DNA from 3 places in the Streptomyces sp. NPDC059224 genome. Region 3 is predicted to be linked to each of the others. Evidence: predicted binding sites of a transcription regulator. Region 3 holds the regulator's gene; each other region holds the start of a gene.
What was found. Region 3 encodes HrcA, which represses chaperone genes, less so after heat shock. Its sites were predicted from a motif close to TTNGCACTCNGNNNNNCNGAGTGCNAA; they were not measured.
Positions count from the first base shown of each region.

Region 1: the regulator HrcA is predicted to act here: its motif matches at 3,520-3,546, upstream of groES (co-chaperone GroES).
Region 2: the regulator HrcA is predicted to act here: its motif matches at 2,338-2,364, upstream of groL (chaperonin GroEL).

Region 1 is NZ_JBHZAN010000008.1:176,992-183,447, reverse strand. It holds gene ACFXI4_RS10950 (cell wall-binding repeat-containing protein) at 1-334, shown strand, start outside; gene ACFXI4_RS10945 (methyltransferase domain-containing protein) at 312-1,505, opposite strand; gene ACFXI4_RS10940 (polysaccharide deacetylase family protein) at 1,596-2,486, shown strand; gene ACFXI4_RS10935 (polysaccharide deacetylase family protein) at 2,483-3,286, shown strand; gene groES (co-chaperone GroES) at 3,693-4,001, shown strand; gene groL (chaperonin GroEL) at 4,120-5,745, shown strand; gene ACFXI4_RS10920 (ester cyclase) at 5,835-6,456, opposite strand, start outside.
Region 2 is NZ_JBHZAN010000001.1:326,965-333,420, reverse strand. It holds gene thrC (threonine synthase) at 1-1,101, shown strand, start outside; gene ACFXI4_RS01510 (MoaD/ThiS family protein) at 1,148-1,423, shown strand; gene ACFXI4_RS01505 (cold-shock protein) at 1,891-2,097, shown strand; gene groL (chaperonin GroEL) at 2,527-4,149, shown strand; gene ACFXI4_RS01495 (hypothetical protein) at 4,552-4,752, opposite strand; gene ACFXI4_RS01490 (NADH:flavin oxidoreductase) at 5,080-6,207, shown strand.
Region 3 is NZ_JBHZAN010000070.1:1,127-7,582, reverse strand. It holds gene ACFXI4_RS43030 (S41 family peptidase) at 1-428, opposite strand, end outside; gene ACFXI4_RS43025 (hypothetical protein) at 475-987, opposite strand; gene ACFXI4_RS43020 (VOC family protein) at 1,168-1,560, opposite strand; gene ACFXI4_RS43015 (16S rRNA (uracil(1498)-N(3))-methyltransferase) at 1,590-2,348, opposite strand; gene ACFXI4_RS43010 (nitronate monooxygenase) at 2,345-3,478, opposite strand; gene dnaJ (molecular chaperone DnaJ) at 3,604-4,740, opposite strand; gene hrcA (heat-inducible transcriptional repressor HrcA) at 4,741-5,757, opposite strand; gene ACFXI4_RS42995 (MBL fold metallo-hydrolase) at 5,921-6,456, shown strand, end outside.

The sequences.
Region 1 (6,456 bases), on a different contig from region 3:
GATGAACGTCTACGGGCCCGTGCTGTGGACCTCCCGGCCCGCGCTCTCCGACGGGGTCAAGAGCTACCTGCTGCGCGAGTCCGCCGGCACCCAGGCCGTGATCGCCTTCGGCGACACCGGCTCGGTCACGCTGGGCGCGCTCAACACGGCCGGCTCGTCGATCAGCGCCGGCGGGAACGACTTCGTGTACCGGCCGTACTACAACGGCGTCGCCCCGGCCGCGCGCGCCTTGTCGCTGCGTACGGACGCCGGTGACCCGGTCCCGGCGGCCACCAGGTCCGGCCGGGCGACCGACCGGAACCCGTCGTCGCTCAGGACGGCCCAGCACCGGTAGCCGGCCGCGCGGGGGCGCCGACGAGCATGGTCGGCGCCCCCGCCACCCGGGTCAGGAACACCGTCGCCGCGTTCGGTCCCTGCGGCTTGACCTTCCTGCGCAGTTCCTCCGGCTCCACGGCCGAGCCGCGCTTCTTCACGGTGAGCGTGCCGACCCCGCGCTCGCGCAGCAGCGCCTTCAGCTTCTTGACGTTGAAGGGGAGCCGGTCGGTGATCTCGTACGGCGTCGCCCAGGCGGTGGCGCGCAGTGTGTCGGCGGTGATGTACGCGATCGTCGGGTCGACGAGCCCGCCGTCCAGTTCCTCGGCCACCTCGGCGACCAGGTGGGCCCGGATGACGGCGCCGTCGGGTTCGTACAGGTACCGCCCCACGGGACGGACCCGGGGATCGGGCAGGCCCCGGCCGGGAAGTGTGCGCGGGCCGGGCAGCAGGGTGGCGCGGACCGTCCCGGGCGCCGTCCCGAACCAGAGCACCGCCTCCTTCACGTCCCCCGCGTCCGAGATCCACTCCGCCTCGGCGTCCGCCGGGACCGCCTCGTGCGGGACGCCGGGGGCGATCTTCAGCGCGGCGGTGCGCGCGGCCCGGCGGGCCGCCTCGACGGCCCAGGACAGCGGCGGTGAGTAGGCCTCCGGGTCGAAGATGCGGCCGCGGCCGCCGCGCCGGGCCGGGTCGACGAACACGGCGTCGTAGCCGGCCGTGTCCACCTCCGTCACGTCCGCCTCCCGGACCTCGATCAGGCCGGCGAGCCCCAGTGCGTCGGCGTTCGCGCGCGCCGCGGCCGCTGTCAGCGGGTCCCGGTCCACGGCCAGCACCCGGATCCCGGCCCGCGCGAGCGCGATCGCGTCGCCCCCGATCCCGCAGCACAGGTCGGCGACCGAGGTCACCCCCAGCGCCCGCAGCCGCCCGGCCCGGTACGAGGCGACACTCGCCCGCGTCGACTGCTCGACCCCGTTCGGTGTGAAGAACATGCGGTCCGCGTCCGCGTCCCCGAACTTCGCCGCCGCCCGCTGCCGCAGCCGGGCCTGGGCGAGCGCCGCCGACACCAGCTCGGCGGGGTGCGCGCGGCGCAGGCGGGTGGCCACGGCGAGTTCGTCGGCGGCCGCGGTGCCGCGCACCTCGGCGAGGAGGGCACGGCCCTCGGGGGTCAGGAGGGGGGCGAGGAGGTCGTTCACCGGGCCATTGTCGGCCAGTCGGTGGATGGTTCGCCTCCGGCGGCGGTGTCGGACCCGGTTCCGGGGGAGGTCCTGGAAGGATCCGACACCATGCGAGTAGTCGTACAAAATGACAAAAAAGGGTTGACGGTGGGTGTGGCGGGCCTGCTGGCCGTGGCAGCCCTGGTGTCCGGCTGCGCGGGGCCGGACACCGGCTCCATCGCCCGTCCCGCCGCCGGCCAGCAGCCGCCGCACAGGCCCGCCGCCGCCCCCGACTCCCACGCCGCCCTGGCCGCCGCCGCCAGGCGCTGGGGCCTGGACGCGGTCCCGCTGCGGGCCCCGGCCCCGCCGAAGGTGAAGCCGCGGATCACCGCACGGGACGGCTTCGAGGTGGACGGACAGGAGGAGGACGACCTGCCCCCGGTCTTCACCACGATCCCGACCCGGCAGAAGGTCGTCTTCCTCACCATCGACGACGGCTCGAACAAGGACCCGCGGTTCCTGCGCATGATGAACGACCTGCGGATCCCCTACACCGCCTTCCTGAGCAACTACCTCGTCAAGGACGACTACGGCTTCTTCCGCACGATGCAGTCCGAGGGTCACACCCTCAACAACCACACCCTGACCCACCCCTATCTGCCGGGACTCTCCTACGAGGAGCAGAGGGACGAGATCTGCGGCATGCAGGCGATCATGAAGAAGCAGTTCGGCAGGGCGCCGACGGTCTTCCGGCCGCCCTACGGCAACTACAACGGCGACACCCTGCGCGCCGCCAAGTCCTGCGGCATCAAGTACGCGCCGATCTGGGACGAGGAGGTGTTCGTCGACCACTGGGAGTACCGCGAGTGGGACCGCGACCTGCACCCCGGTGACATCGTGCTCACGCACTTCCGGGGCACGGACGACTGGGACGGCACGATGGTCGACGACATGCGCCGCTTCCTGAACAAGGTCACCCGCGAGGGTTATGCGGTGGCGCGCCTGGAGGACTACCTGTGAGCAGGCCGAGGGCGACGGCCGCGCTGCTGACCGCCGCCCTCCTCCTGGCGGGCTGCGCCCAGTCCGTCGACCCGATCGAACGGCTGGGCAAGAAGGCGGCGGACCGGGTACGGCCGCACGGCCCGGCCGGCGAACAGCCCTACCGCCGCTGGGGCCTGACCGCGCCCCTCCTGCCGGCACCGCACCCCCCGCTGCACCCGCTCGCCCGCCACTCGGCCCGTCCGCCGGTAGTCGACCACGTCCGCACCGGCGACAAGGTCGTCTTCCTCACCTACGACGACGGCGCCGAGAAGGACCCCCGGTTCGTCGACATGGTCCGTGAACTGCGGCTCCCGGTGAGCATGTTCCTCACCGACAGCGTGGTCGGCCCCGGCTACGGCCACTTCGCCCGCCTCCAGGAGGTCGGCGCGAGCGTCCAGAACCACACCCTCGACCACCCGGCCATGCCCGGCCTGCCCTACGCCGGCCAGCGCGCCGAGATCTGCGGCCAGCAGGAGAAGCTGAAGTCCCGTTTCGGCATCCGGCCCCGCCTCTTCCGCCCGCCCTACGGCACCTACGACACCACCACCCTGCGCGCGGCGGCCGCCTGCGGGGTGACGGCGGTCGTCCTGTGGCGCGCGGCCATGACGGCCGACGGCATCGCCTACCGCCACGGCGAGAAACGGCTGCGCCCCGGCGACATCGTCCTGGTGGGCCCGGACGAGGCCACGGGCCTGACCCTGCGCGAACGCACGACCCGGCTGCTCCGGCAGGTCCAGGAGAACGGCCTGACGGTGGGGCGGCTGGAGGACTACCTCTAGGGCCTGTCCGACCATTCCCGTCTGCCTCGCGACGCCGTGCGCGCACTCTCGCCGCCCCGGGCGCAGACCCGGGTACGGTCCAGTACCGGGGCCCACGCCGGCACGCCGGGAGCACGCACCTGACGCCGCGAGGCCGCCCTCCGGGCGACGACGGGAATGGTCGGACAGACCCTGGGTCCCGTCCGTCCGGGGCCCGCCCGAGTCACCGATTTCCGGCGCCGCGCCGCGGCCAATTGGCACTCCGCTTGACCGAGTGCTAATCCCGGTCATAGTCTCGGCTCTGGCACTCGGCAGATGAGAGTGCCAACAACGCGACGGGCAGGTCCGGCACCCGCGACGACGGATCCACCTGGTCGCCACCTCAGACAGTTAACCCCGTGAGATCTCCGAAGGGGGAGGTCGGATCGTGACGACCACCAGCTCCAAGGTTGCCATCAAGCCGCTTGAGGACCGCATCGTGGTCCAGCCGCTCGACGCCGAGCAGACCACGGCCTCCGGCCTGGTCATCCCGGACACCGCGAAGGAGAAGCCCCAGGAGGGCGCCGTCCTCGCCGTGGGCCCGGGCCGTTTCGAGAACGGCGAGCGCCTGCCGCTCGATGTCAAGGTCGGCGACGTCGTGCTCTACAGCAAGTACGGCGGCACCGAGGTGAAGTACAACGGCGACGAGTACCTCGTCCTCTCGGCTCGCGACGTGCTCGCGATCATCGAGAAGTAGTTCACCCCAAGCACATTCTGCTTTGAGCTGCGCCCCTGGCCCCCGCGACCTTATGAAGCCGGGCGTCGGGGGCGCGGCTCGTTTCACCCACGTTTTCCGAGAGGGCTGAACCGCTCCCATGGCGAAGATCCTGAAGTTCGACGAGGACGCCCGTCGCGCCCTTGAGCGCGGCGTCAACAAGCTTGCCGACACCGTCAAGGTGACGATCGGTCCCAAGGGCCGCAACGTCGTCATCGACAAGAAGTTCGGCGCCCCCACCATCACCAACGACGGTGTCACCATCGCCCGCGAGGTCGAGATCGAGGACCCGTACGAGAACCTCGGCGCCCAGCTGGTGAAGGAGGTGGCGACCAAGACCAACGACATCGCGGGTGACGGTACGACCACCGCCACCGTGCTGGCCCAGGCGCTCGTCCGCGAGGGCCTCAAGAACGTCGCCGCGGGTGCCTCCCCGGCCGCCCTGAAGAAGGGCATCGACGCCGCCGTCGCCGCCATCTCCGAGGACCTGCTCGCGACCGCCCGGCCGATCGAGGAGAAGTCCGACATCGCCGCCGTCGCCGCGCTGTCCGCCCAGGACCAGCAGGTCGGCGAGCTCATCGCCGAGGCGATGGACAAGGTCGGCAAGGACGGTGTCATCACCGTCGAGGAGTCCAACACCTTCGGTCTGGAGCTGGACTTCACCGAGGGCATGGCCTTCGACAAGGGCTACCTGTCGCCGTACTTCGTGACGGACCAGGAGCGCATGGAGGCCGTCCTGGAGGACCCCTACATCCTCATCAACCAGGGCAAGGTCTCCTCCATCGCGGACCTGCTCCCGCTGCTCGAGAAGATCATCCAGAGCAACGCCTCCCGCCCGCTGCTGATCATCGCCGAGGACGTCGAGGGCGAGGCGCTCTCCACCCTCGTCGTCAACAAGATCCGCGGCACCTTCAACGCGGTCGCGGTCAAGGCCCCCGGCTTCGGCGACCGTCGCAAGGCGATGCTGGAGGACCTGGCGATCCTCACCGGCGCCACGGTCATCTCCGAGGAGGTCGGCCTCAAGCTCGACCAGGTCGGCCTGGACGTGCTGGGTTCCGCCCGCCGTGTCACGGTCACCAAGGACGACACCACGGTCGTCGACGGTGCCGGTGACTCCGGTGCCGTCACCGGCCGCGTCGCCCAGATCAAGGCCGAGATCGAGAACACCGACTCCGACTGGGACCGCGAGAAGCTCCAGGAGCGCCTCGCGAAGCTGGCCGGCGGCGTGTGCGTGATCAAGGTCGGCGCCGCCACCGAGGTGGAGCTGAAGGAGAAGAAGCACCGTCTGGAGGACGCCATCTCCGCGACCCGCGCCGCGGTCGAGGAGGGCATCGTCTCCGGTGGTGGCTCCGCGCTCGTCCACGCCGCCAAGGTGCTGGAGGGCGGCCTGGGCAAGTCCGGCGACGAGGCCACCGGTGTCGCCGTGGTCCGCCGCGCGGTCGTCGAGCCGCTGCGCTGGATCGCCGAGAACGCCGGCCTGGAGGGCTACGTCATCACCTCCAAGGTCGCCGAGCTGGAGAAGGGCCAGGGCTTCAACGCCGCCACCGGCGAGTACGGCGACCTGGTCAAGGCCGGCGTCATCGACCCGGTCAAGGTCACCCGCTCCGCCCTGGAGAACGCGGCCTCCATCGCCTCCCTGCTCCTGACGACCGAGACCCTGGTCGTCGAGAAGAAGGAAGAGGAGGAGCCGGCGGCCGCCGGTCACTCCCACGGCCACGCCCACTGAGGCGACGCGCCTGCACGGATGAAGCCCCCGTTCCCGGTCGTCCGCCGGGAACGGGGGCTTCGCCCCTCGCGGGTACTTCGATCGTCTGCCTAGTTCGCCAGCGCGTCCAGCGCGTCCAGCTGTGCCAGCAGTCCTATCCGGTCGTACTGCAACCAGCTCTCCGCCATCTTCCCGTCGGCGTCGAAGCGGTGGATCGTCGTCCCGGTCATGGTGACCTGCCTGCCGGTGTTCGGCACCCCCATGAACGCCGCCTTCTGCACACCCGTCCAGAGCCACCTGGTGCACACCCGGTCGTCCTGGGAGATCTGGTCCTCGATGAGGAACGAGAAGTCGAAGGCGCCCCGCCACATCTCCAGCTTGCGCCGCATCGCGTCCATGCCGATGGTGTCCCGGCCCTCGACCGGATCGTGGTCGTGGTAGTCCTCGGTGATCAGGCCGTCCAGCGCAACCAGCGGGCCGGGCGCGGCGATCGTGTCGAAGAACCGCCGTGCGGTGGCCGCGGTGCCGGTGTGCGGCCGCTCGTCGCGCACCACGTCCAGATCCGTGAACGTCGGCATCCCCTCGCAGAGCGCCAAAATCTCGTTGAGGACCTGGTCGGCCTCCGGCCGGTTCGAGTTCCGCATCGCCTCCTCGTACGAGGCGAACTCCACGATCTCGACGACGTGCGACGCGTCGGAGCGGTCCTTGCCGACCACCGCGTGCGTCGCCGTG
Region 2 (6,456 bases), on a different contig from region 3:
AAGCGGATCGAAGCGGGTCCCGCCAACATCTGGCGCTACGCGCCGCTGCTGCCCGTCCCCGCCGACGTGGCCACCAAGCCGAACATCAATCCGGGCTGGACCAAGCTCGTCCAGGCCGACAACCTGGCGAAGGAACTGGGCGTCACCGGCGGCCTGTACGTCAAGGACGACTCCGGCAACCCGACGCACTCCTTCAAGGACCGGGTCGTCGCCCAGGCCGTCGAGGCCGCGCGCGCCTTCGGCTACACCACGCTCTCCTGCTCCTCCACCGGCAACCTGGCCGGCGCGGTCGGTGCCGCCGCCGCCCGGGCCGGCTTCCGCTCCTGCGTGTTCATCCCGCACGACCTGGAGCAGGGCAAGATCGTCATGGCCGCGGTCTACGGCGGCGAACTCGTCGGCATCGAGGGCAACTACGACGACGTGAACCGTTTCTGCTCCGAACTGATCGGCGACTCGGCCGGCGAGGGCTGGGGCTTCGTCAACGTCAACCTGCGGCCGTACTACGCGGAGGGGTCCAAGACCCTGGCGTACGAGATCTGCGAGCAGCTCGGCTGGCGGATCCCGGACCAGCTGGTCATTCCGATCGCCTCCGGCTCGCAGCTCACGAAGATCGACAAGGGTCTGCAGGAGCTGATCGGGCTCGGGCTCGTGGAGGACAGGCCGTACAAGATCTTCGGCGCGCAGGCCGAGGGGTGCTCGCCGGTGTCGGTGGCCTACAAGGCGGGCCACGACGTGGTCCGGCCGCAGAAGCCGAACACGATCGCCAAGTCCCTCGCCATCGGCAACCCCGCCGACGGTCCGTACGTCCTCGACATCGCGCGCCGCACCGGCGGCGCGGTGGAGGACGTCACCGACGAAGAGATCGTCGACGCGATCAAGCTGCTCGCGCGGACCGAGGGAATCTTCGCGGAGACCGCCGGCGGTGTGACGGTCGGAGTCACCAGGAAGCTCATCGAGAACGGGCTGATCGATCCGGCGAAGTCGGTCGTTGTACTCAACACGGGTGATGGGCTGAAGACGCTGGACGCCGTGGCGGGGACCGGGCTCACGGCGACCATCCGGCCGACACTCGATTCGTTCCGTGAGGCCGGGCTCGCCTGAGTCAGCCGTAAAAAAACCGGGCGTCGCCCCAACCGGAGGTTTCAACGTGAGCGTCACCGTTCGCATCCCCACCATCCTGCGCACCTACACCGGTGGGCAGGCCGAAGTCAGTGCCGAAGGGGTCACCCTCGGCGAAGTCATCTCCGACCTGGAGAAGAACCACACCGGGATCGCGGCCCGCGTTCTCGACGACGAGGGCAAGCTGCGCCGGTTCGTGAATGTGTACGTCAACGACGACGACGTGCGGTTCGAGCAGGGCCTGGAGACGGCCACCCCGGACGGCGCCGGCGTCTCCATCATCCCGGCCGTGGCCGGCGGCTGACCTGCCGTCCTGCTGACAGGCTGATCGGATGACCGAACATTACCTTCGGTAATGCCGATCACCGAGTGTTCATCGGATTGCCCCCTCCGTGAGAGAAGCGGAGGGGGCAATTCTGTGTGGTTGAGCGCGGTACAGTTGGGGAACGCGGTCCCGATCTCCAGGTCGGAAGCCCCGTATTCGATACCGCCGACCCGCCAAGAAGTAGCCAAAGTGCGCGGGTTGTACGCGGCTTTTGCGGCTTTTATAGGGCCCGACTTGCCCTGAATTCGGCCGAATTCTTGCTACATTCCGGACCCTTCCCGTCCAGAATTCTCGTCCGATTGACCTGTTGCAGACGGCAGTTGGACAGATACATTCAGCCGCGGTCGACGCGTTCCGGCGCACGCCCCCAACCGTTGGGGGGTGAGGTCTGACCCGGATCCGCGAAGTGTGGATCTGTGCAAGGGCCAGTAATAGGGGAGTTAGGCATGGCTCAGGGCACCGTCAAGTGGTTCAACGCGGAGAAGGGGTACGGCTTCATCGCGGTCGACGGTGGTGCGGATGTTTTCGTCCACTACAGCGCGATTCAGATGGACGGCTACCGCACCCTGGAGGAAGGTCAGCGGGTCGATTTCGAGATCTCGCAGGGCCAGAAGGGGCCGCAGGCGGACATGGTCCGGCTCGCGACCAGCTGAAGCACGCGCCGACTGACAGCGTCGTTCTTCTCTCTTTGTCAGAGGGCTCGTATCCCATGGGGAGTCATGGGTTACGAGCCCTTTGGCATGCCCGGGACGAGTTGGCCCTGGCGCGCCCGCCGTGCGGCCCGGCGCGGCCCGGCCCGGTGCCGTGGCGCGGGCCCCGGTCTCCGGGAGGCGCTTGCGTCCGCCCGTCACCCGGCCGCCACCCCTCGACGAGCACTCGCTTCGCGAGCGCGCCTTGCACTCTCGATGGGCGAGTGCTAATCATTGGCGTTAGCACTCTGAAGGTGAGAGTGACAAAAATGGACCGGGTCGGTGAGGCCCGCAGGCCGGGTGGGGCAAGGAACCCACGGGTCGGCGAGCCGTCCGTCGCGGGCGCGGGCGCGGTCCGAAGACTCACCCCCAGTCCTGGAGGGACCACTTCACATGGCCAAGATCATCGCGTTCGACGAGGAGGCGCGGCGCGGCCTTGAGCGCGGTATGAACCAGCTCGCCGACGCCGTCAAGGTCACCCTCGGCCCCAAGGGCCGCAACGTCGTCCTTGAGAAGAAGTGGGGCGCCCCCACGATCACCAACGATGGTGTGTCCATCGCCAAGGAGATCGAGCTGGAGGACCCGTACGAGAAGATCGGCGCCGAGCTGGTCAAGGAAGTCGCCAAGAAGACGGACGACGTCGCCGGTGACGGTACGACCACCGCGACCGTTCTCGCCCAGGCCCTGGTCAAGGAAGGCCTGCGCAACGTCGCGGCCGGTGCCAACCCGATGGCTCTGAAGCGCGGTATCGAGAAGGCCGTCGAGGCCGTCTCCGGTGCCCTCCTGGAGCAGGCGAAGGACGTCGAGACCAAGGAGCAGATCGCCTCCACGGCCTCCATCTCCGCCGCCGACACCCAGATCGGCGAGCTCATCGCCGAGGCCATGGACAAGGTCGGCAAGGAAGGCGTCATCACCGTCGAGGAGTCCCAGACCTTCGGTCTGGAGCTGGAGCTCACCGAGGGTATGCGCTTCGACAAGGGCTACATCTCGGCGTACTTCGCCACCGACATGGAGCGTATGGAGGCGTCCCTCGACGACCCGTACATCCTGATCGCCAACTCGAAGATCGGCTCCGTCAAGGACCTGCTCCCGCTGCTGGAGAAGGTCATGCAGTCGGGCAAGCCGCTGCTGATCATCGCCGAGGACGTCGAGGGCGAGGCCCTGTCGACCCTGGTCGTCAACAAGATCCGCGGCACCTTCAAGTCCGTCGCCGTCAAGGCCCCGGGCTTCGGCGACCGCCGCAAGGCGATGCTGAACGACATCGCCATCCTCACCGGCGGCGAGGTCATCTCCGAGGAGGTCGGTCTCAAGCTGGAGAACACGACCCTCGACCTGCTGGGCCGCGCCCGCAAGGTGGTCATCACCAAGGACGAGACCACCATCGTCGACGGCGCCGGCTCCACCGAGCAGGTCCAGGGCCGGGTCAACCAGATCCGCGCCGAGATCGAGCAGTCCGACTCGGACTACGACCGCGAGAAGCTCCAGGAGCGCCTGGCGAAGCTCGCCGGTGGCGTCGCCGTCATCAAGGCCGGTGCCGCGACCGAGGTCGAGCTCAAGGAGCGCAAGCACCGCATCGAGGACGCCGTTCGCAACGCGAAGGCGGCCGTCGAGGAGGGCATCGTCGCCGGTGGTGGCGTGGCCCTGCTCCAGGCCTCCCAGGTGTTCGAGAAGCTGGAGCTCGAGGGTGACGAGGCGACCGGCGCCAACGCCGTGAAGCTCGCTCTGGAGGCCCCGCTCAAGCAGATCGCCGTCAACGGTGGTCTCGAGGGTGGCGTCGTCGTCGAGAAGGTGCGCAACCTCCAGGTCGGCCACGGCCTGAACGCCGCGACCGGCGAGTACGTCGACATGATCGCCGAGGGCATCATCGACCCGGCGAAGGTGACCCGTTCCGCGCTGCAGAACGCCGCCTCCATCGCCGCGCTGTTCCTGACCACCGAGGCCGTCATCGCCGACAAGCCGGAGAAGGCCGCCGCGGCCGCTCCGGGCGGCATGCCGGGCGGTGACATGGACTTCTGATCGACCCTGTCGATCGCTCGTCCTGACCGAGGGCGGCACCCCCTGTTCCGACAGGGGGTGCCGCCCTCGGGCGTTTCCGCCGTTCGAGGACATGCGTGCATGTGTGCAGTGATGGCACGAACTGCCATGCGGGCAGGGCGTGTCGTCAGAGGACCCCGAGGAAGAGCAGGGCGTCCGGGTCCCGCGCGTGGACTCCGGCGGCGACCGCGACAGCAGGCCCGTCTGCCGGGTGAGCGGCGCCGGTGCCGTGAGTGTCGCACCGTCCGGTCCACCGCCGCGACGAGTTCCGTGTCGTCGGTGCGCGGGACCGGCCGTTCGTGGATCAGGGTGCGCGTCTCTTCGTGCGCGAGGGAGGCCGGGGCGTCCAGGAGGCCGGTGAGGTGCCGGCCGAGCAGGAACGACTCACTCGCGTGCACGCCCCAGCGGTCTTGACGGCCCGGCAGGCTCGAACGTGTCGTTCGCGTCGTGGGCGGATCTCGGTTCGTCGGAGACTCCGAGGAAGGCCGCGTCCTCGGAGTCCGGGTTGGTGTTCCGCATGGCGAAGGCGGATCCGACGGCGGTGGCCGCCCGCAGGGCGGGTGCGCGCGTGTTCCTTGATCGCACTCACCCGGTCCTGCAACTCCCGGTTCCTGCACGGCACTTCCTCCTGCTCCCGGGCCGCGTCGCGACGTTCGAGGGCCTCGGCCGCCTCGGCGACGACGGCGCCCCCGCTGAGGCCGGCGACGAAGAGACGGAGGTCACCGCCCGGGAGCCCCAGCGCGCAGAAGCAGGCCGACGGCCCCCGCCGGTCCGGTCTGTGTCCTGGGTCACACGTCTTTCGGGCGGGGTCGGGAATGGGGACGTCCGGGCGGGTCGTTGTGGACGCATGTGCACTCAATGCGCGTGCACATACCGCCTGGTCTACGACCCAGCCATGAGGAGCCCCCCCACGTGACCGTCACCCCGCCCTCCGTCTCCCGCGCGGCCGAGATCCTCTCCCGTCCCATCGCCCTGAACGGGCTCACGGTCCCCAACCGGATCGTGATGGCGCCGATGACCCGCCAGTTCAGCCCGGGCGGCGTTCCCGGCGAGGACGTGGTCTCGTACTACGCCCGCCGGGCCGCCGCCGGCGTCGGTCTGATCGTCACCGAGGGCACGTACGTCGGTCATGACTCCGCCGGGCAGAGCACCCGCGTCCCGCGGTTCCACGGCGAGGAGCAGCTGGCGGGCTGGGCGAAGGTCGCCGAGGGCGTGCACGCGGCCGGCGGCACCATCGTTCCGCAGCTGTGGCACATCGGCATGGTCCGCAAGCAGGGGCAGCCGCCGGTCGCGGACGCCCCCGCCGTCGGCCCCTCCGGCATCCGCCTGGACGGCACCGAGGGCGAGGGCAGGGCGATGACCTCGCAGGACCTGGACGACGTCGTCCGCGCGTTCGCCGAGGCCGCGGCCGCCGCCGAGCGCATCGGCTTCGACGGGGTCGAGCTGCACGGCGCCCACGGCTACCTCCTCGACCAGTTCCTGTGGGCGGGCACCAACCGCCGCACCGACGCCTACGGCGGTGACCCGGTGGCCCGTACCAGGTTCGCCGCCGAGATCGTGGCCGCCGTACGCGCGTCGGTCTCCCCGGACTTCCCGGTGATCTTCCGCTTCTCGCAGTGGAAGTCGGACAACTACGACGCCCGTCTCGCCGAGACCCCGGAGGAGCTGGAGGCGATCCTCACCCCGCTCGCGGCGGCCGGTGTCGACGTCTTCCACGCCTCCACCCGGCGCTACTGGCTCCCCGAGTTCGACGACTCCGACCTCAACCTGGCCGGCTGGACCAAGAAGCTCACCGGCAGGCCGACCATCACCGTGGGCTCGGTCGGCCTGGACGGCGACTTCATCAAGGGCTTCCAGGGCGAGGGCTCGCCGGTCCGGGGCATCGAGGACCTGCTCGACAGCCTGGAGCGCGAGGAGTACGACATGGTCGCCGTCGGCCGCGCCATCCTCCAGGACCCGCAGTGGGCGGCGAAGGTCCTGGCCGGCCGCACGGACGAGCTGAACTCGTACGACGCGGCGGCGTTGCAGACCCTGAGCTGAACCACACCCCACGCGCCCACGGGCCCACCGGCGACCGGCCGGTGGAACCCGGGGGCGCGTGTGTGTCCGCCGGGGGCGGTGGCCGGTCGCGCCGGTTCGTCCGGGGGCGGGTCGCGACCGCGGTTCGGTCCGGGGCGCGGACGCCGCCGCGGCACGGTGGCGGTGGCCGGGTACGCCGGCTCGGCCTCCTACCGGCCGGCGAGCAGCGAGACGAACCCGTGGGCGGACCCGCACCGCGCGACCGCCGCC
Region 3 (6,456 bases):
TGGCCGACCGGGCCGTAGGGCAGAACCGTGGACGGGCCGCCGTCGAGCGGGACGGTCCGGGCCCAGCTGCGCCGGAGGCTGGACTGGCCGTAGGTGCTGATCGCGAGGACCTGTCCGTCGGCGGTCCAGCCGCGCACCTGGGTGCGGGAACTCCCCCAGTGCGTCAGGCGGGTGGCGGAACCGCCGTCGACGGGGGCGGTGTGGATCTCGGGGGCGCCGTCACGGGTGGAGGTCCAGGCGACCGTGGTCCCGTCGGGTGAGATGCGCGGCAGCGTCACGGGGACGTTGTCGGCGCTGACCCGCCAGGCCCGGCCGCCGTCCAGGGGCGCGAGCCACACGTCGTCCTCGGCGGTGAAGGCGACCAGGTCGCCGTGGACATGGGGAAATCGGAGGTAGGAACGCTGTCCTGTCGCTGCACCCTTGGTCACCCGCTCAGCCTATGCATCGCGGCACGATCGCGGCGGCCGATTTCGATCACTTGCCCTGGACCGGCCGGCACTTGGGGTCGCTCTGGCACCAGACGGTCCGTGTCACGGTCACGGTGGGGCCCGGCTGCTGCCCGTAGGTGGGCGGCCGGTAGGTGCTGTACGCCGGCCCGGGCGTGGCGTCGCAGTCGCCGAGGCCGTCGACCCGGAACCATTCCTTGCCGCCCACCTTCGCGACGAGGTTCCCGCGCACGCAGGCGCCGCTGACCGCCTTGGTGACCCGTCCGGTGACGGTGATGTCCCGGCCGTCCCTGGTCCGGCCCCGGCAGTCCACGGAGACGACGGTGGTCTCGGACGCCGAGGGCGTCCCCCGGGCCGCGGAGCCGTAGTTGCCGGTGCAGGTGAGCCAACTGACGTCGACGTGCTGCCGTTTCAGCTCGGCGGTGGCGGTCCGGTCGGTGGTGTACGCGACGGTCGCGGTGTTCAGGTCGGTCGGCTGACAGCCCACCGCGCCGCCCACGGCGATCACGGCGAGCCCCGCCACGGCCGCCACCCTGGTCATGCGCGGACGTCGCCGAAGCGGCCTCGATGCCCCCATGGAGGGCAGCCTGCCACCGTCCCGCCCGTGACGGTAGGGGGCGTGCGGCCACTCACGTGTTCGGAGGGGTCCCCCTTCCGGTCTCCCGCCCGGTCCCTCTTCCGGTCCCGCCGCCGGTCTCCCGGCGCCTGGGCCCGCGGCTGCTCAGGTGCGCAGCAGGAGCCATTCCTGAAGCTCCACCAGGTTGCCCTCCGGGTCCTTGAGGTGGGCGACGCGCATGCGTTCCGTCATCGGCGCCGGCCCGTGCACCAGGACCGCGCCGCGCGCGGCGATCTGCTCGCAGTAGGCGTCCAGGTCGTCGACGCGCAGCACCACCAGTGAACGGTGCCCGGTCGCGACGTCCCCCAACTCGCCCAGCACCGCGGCCATCACGGCCCGGTCCTGCAGGGCTATCCCCGCGGACCCGGCGTGCGGACTGAACTTCTCGTAGGGGCCCTCGCTCGCCCCCGACTGCGGTTTCAGCCCGAGCACCTCGGCGTAGAAGCGGTAGCAGGCGGCGAAGTCGGAGACCAGAAGCCGGACCTGGGCGAGTTCCACGGCGTGCTCCCCCTGTGGTGTCGTACGGGTCAGGACCACCGGCCGGTACGGCCCAGGAGCAGGGCCGCGGCCGCGGTCCCGGCGGTCGATGTCCGCATCACGGTAGGCCCCAGGGTGCAGGCCCTGGCACCCGCCTCCTCGAAGAGCGCCACCTCGTCCCGGGCCACGCCCCCCTCGGGCCCGACGACCAGCACGATCTCGCCGTCGGCGGGCAGCGGGACGGTGGCCAGCGGCTCGCTGCCGTGCTCGAAGTCGGAGTGGAGCACGGCGGCCAGGGCCGCGCCGCCGAGCAGCGCGGCGACCTGCTTGGTGGTCACCGTGTCCGCGACCTCCGGGAAGCGCACCCGGCGGGACTGCTTGCCGGCCTCGCGGGCGGTGGCCCGCCACTTCGCGAGGGCCTTCAGACCCCGGTCGCCCTTCCACTGGGTGATGCAGCGGGCGGCCTGCCAGGGCACGATCCGGTCGACGCCCACCTCGGTCATGGTCTCCACGGCGACCTCGCCGCGGTCCCCCTTGGGCAGGGCCTGGACCACGGTGATGCGGGGCCGCGGGAGGGGTTCCTCGTGGAGGGACTCCAGGTCCGTCACGACGAGCCGGTCCTTGCCCTCGGCGGCTTTGACGACCCCCTCGCTCCAGCGACCGCGTCCGTCGGTGAGGATGACGTCCTCACCGGGCCGCAGCCGCTTCACGGAGACGGCGTGCCGGCCCTCGGGCCCGTCCAGGACGACCTCGCCGCCGGAGAAGTCGGGCACCACCAGCGGGTCGAGCACGAACACCGGGGCGGTCATCGCCCGGTCCCCGCGGCGCCCGCGCGGCCGCCGTCGCCCTCGCCCTCGCCCTCGGCCTTGGCCTTGGCCTTCGCCGACAACGCTGTCGACGCTGCGGCGAGTTCCTCCGCGAGGACCTCCACCAGCCGGCCCGCGGGCAGCTCCCTGGTCATCCGGTGTCCCTGTCCGGCCCACAGGGCCATGCCCTGCGCGTCCCCGGCCCGGGCGGCGGCCTTGCGCAGCGGGGAGGTGAGGTGATGGACCTCGGGGTAGGCGGCGGGCGCGTACGGGCCGTGCTCGCGCATGAAGCGGTTGACCAGGCCGCGGGCGGGCCGCCCGGAGAACGCCCGGGTCAGCGCGGTCCGGGTGAACAGCGGGTCGGTCAGCGCCCGCTTGTGCGGTTCGGCGGCGCCGGACTCCGGGGTGGCGAGAAAGGCGGTGCCCAGCTGGGCCGCGCTCGCCCCCGCGGCGAGCACGGCGGCGATCTGGCTGCCGCGCATGATGCCGCCCGCGGCGACGACCGGGATGTTCACGCTCTCGCGTATCCGGGTGACCAGCGACAGCAGGCCGATCCCGGACCCGTCGTTCTCCGGCACATCTCGGTGGGTGCCCTGGTGTCCGCCGGCCTCCACGCCCTGGGCGATCACCGCGTCGGCGCCGGCCCGCTCGACGGCGAGGGCCTCCTCGGGGGTGGTGGCGGTGACGAGGGTGAGGGTGCCGGCCCGGCGCAGCGCGTCCAGCGCCTCGCGGCTCGGCACACCGAAGTGGAAGGAGACCGCGGCCACCGGGTCGTCGAGGAGGACGGCGAGCTTCGCGTCGTAGCCGTCGTCCCGGCCGCTGTCCGGGTCGCCGAGTTCGGTCTCGTACCAGGCGGCCTCACCGGCCAGCTGCTGCGCGTAGACCTCGACCGCGCCCGACTCGGCGTGGTCCGGCTGCGGCATGAAGAGGTTCATCCCGAAGGGCCGGCCGGTCAGCCCGCGCAGCTGCTTGATCTCCTGGTACATCCCGTCGGCGGTCTTGTACCCGGCGGCCAGGAATCCCAGCCCGCCCGCCTCGGACACGGCGGCGGCGAGCTGCGGCACGGAGACCCCGCCCGCCATCGGGGCCTGCACGATCGGAAGCGGGAAGAGATCGGTCAGCGCGGAGGACATGACGGCATGTTGTCACGTCCTCCGAACAAGACCGAATCGGGCCGCCCCTTTGGCACATGCCAGATATGTCCGGGCCGAAGGGACAGCACCCCGGCCCGGCGGACCGTCGACGCCCGCAGACCGCGTCAGCGACCGTTGAACGCGTCCTTCAGACGCGAGAACAGCCCCTGCTGACCCGGCTGGAACTGTCCCGTCGGCCGTTCCTCACCCCGCAGCTTCGCCAGCTCGCGCAGCAGCCGCTCCTGCTCGGGGTCGAGCTTGGTCGGCGTCGTCACCTCGACGTGGACGATCAGGTCGCCCCGGCCGCCGCCGCGCAGATGCGTGACACCGCGTCCGTGCAGCGGGATCGACTGCCCGGACTGGGTGCCCGGCCGGATGTCGACCTCCTCCAGCCCGTCCAGCGTCTCCAGCGGCACCTTCGTGCCGAGCGACGCCGCCGTCATCGGGATCGTCACCGTGCAGTGCAGGTCGTCGCCGCGCCGCTGGAAGGTGGAGTGCGGCAGCTCGTGGATCTCGACGTACAGGTCGCCGGCCGGACCGCCGCCGGGCCCGACCTCGCCCTCACCGGCGAGCTGGATGCGCGTGCCGTTGTCGACACCGGCGGGGATCTTCACGGTCAGCGTCCGCCGCGACCGCACCCGCCCGTCACCGGCGCACTCCGGGCACGGGGTCGGGACGACCGTGCCGAAGCCCTGGCACTGCGGGCAGGGCCGCGAGGTCATGACCTGGCCCAGGAAGGACCGCGTCACCTGCGAGACCTCACCTCGGCCGCGGCACATGTCGCACGTCTGGGCGGAGGTGCCCGGCGCCGCGCCCTCACCGTTGCAGGTGTTGCAGACGATCGCCGTGTCGACCTGGATGTCCTTGGTCGTACCGAAGGCCGCCTCGTCGAGCTCGACCTCGATCCGGATCATGGCGTCCTGGCCGCGGCGGGTCCGCGAGCGCGGTCCGCGCTGCGACGCCGTACCGAAGAACGCGTCCATGATGTCCGAGAAGTTCCCGAAGCCGCCGGCCCCGAAGCCGCCCGCGCCCGCGCCGCCGCTCTGCGAGAGCGGATCGCCGCCGAGGTCGTAGACCTGCTTCTTCTGCGGGTCCGAGAGCACCTCGTAGGCGGCGTTGATCTCCTTGAACCGCTCCTGGGTCTTCGGATCCGGGTTGACGTCCGGGTGCAGCTCGCGCGCGAGCCGACGGAAGGCCTTCTTGATCTCTTCCTGCGACGCGTCGCGGCGCACGCCGAGAACGGCGTAGTAGTCCGTGGCCACTTACGACTCCGCCAGGATCTGTCCGACGTACCGTGCCACCGCTCGTACCGCTCCCATCGTTCCCGGATAATCCATGCGGGTCGGTCCGACCACGCCGAGTTTGGCGAGTGCCTCGCCGCCCGAACCGTAGCCGACCGACACCACGGACGTGGAGTTGAGTCCCTCGTAGGCGTTCTCGTGACCGATGCGTACGGTCATGCCCGAATCCCCCGCCTCGCCCATGAGCTTGAGGAGCACGACATGCTCCTCCAGAGCCTCCAGGACGGGCCGGATCATGAGGGGAAAGTCATGTCCGAAGCGGGTGAGATTGGCGGTGCCGCCGATCATCAGCCGCTCCTCGTTCTCCTCGACGAGCGTCTCCAGCAGGGTGGAGAGCACCGCCGAGACCGTGCCGCGGTCCTCGGCCTCGAAGGCGTCCGGCAGGTCCTCCACCAGCCGGGGCACGTCCGAGAACCGACGGCCGGCGACCCGGCTGTTGAGCCGCGCCCGCAGGTCGGCCAGCGACGACTCCCCGAAGGGCGCCGGACAGTCGACCATCCGCTGCTCGACCCGCCCGGTGTCGGTGATCAGCACCAGCATCAGCCGGGCCGGCGCGAGCGCCAGCAGCTCCACGTGCCGCACGGTGGACCGCGTCAGCGACGGGTATTGCACGACCGCGACCTGCCGGGTGAGCTGCGCCAGCAGCCGTACCGTCCGTGCCACGACGTCGTCGAGGTCGACGGCGCCGTCGAGGAAGTTCTGGATGGCCCGCCGCTCGGGCGCGCTCATCGGCTTGACGCCGGCCAGCTTGTCGACGAACAGCCGGTACCCCTTGTCGGTCGGGATCCGGCCGGCGCTGGTGTGCGGCTGGGCGATGTACCCCTCGTCCTCCAGGGCGGCCATGTCGTTGCGCACGGTCGCCGGGGAGACACCGAGGTTGTGGCGCTCGGTCAGCGCCTTCGACCCGACCGGCTCCTCGGTGCCGACGTAGTCCTGGACGATGGCGCGCAATACCTGAAGCCTGCGTTCACTCAGCATGCGGCGCCACACCTCCAGAAAGTCGTCCCCGCGGCCTTTCGGGCCTTTCGTCTGGCACTCTGCGAGCCCGAGTGCCAGCATCCCCGGCCCAGTGTACGGCCGTCGGGCACCGACTGGGCAAGGCCGGTCGGGACCCGTTGCGTTCTGCGGCTAGCGTCGCGGTATGACGGTGACTTGGGAAGAGCTGGGCTGGGAGCGGCTGGCCGCGGGGGTCGGCCGGTGCCGGCTGCCGGGCTGGGACTGCACGGCCGGCCTGGTCCTCGGGGCGGGCCCGGTCCTGATGGTGGACGCCGGGTCGAGCCTGGCGGAGGGCGTGCGGTTGCGCGAGCAGGCCCAGCGGCTGGCCGGGCGCCGTGTGACTCATCTCGCGCTCACCCATCCGCACTTCGACCACGTCTTCGGCACCCCGGTCTTCGCGGGCACGGCGGTCTACGCGGCGGCGGGCACCGAGTCCGTCCTCGCCCACGGCCGTGAGGCACTCCGCCTGGACGCGGTCCGCAACGGCCTGCCGGCCGCAGAGGCCGAGGAGGCCGCCGAGGCGCTGCCCCTGCCCCGCCACCCGGTCCGCGGCGAGTGGACCCTCGGCCTCGGCGACGGCCGCCGGGCCGTGCTGGCCGACGTGGGCCCCGGCCACACCGGCCACGACCTGGCGGTCGTCGTCCACAGCGGCCCCGGCGACCCGGCGGTGGTGTTCTGCGG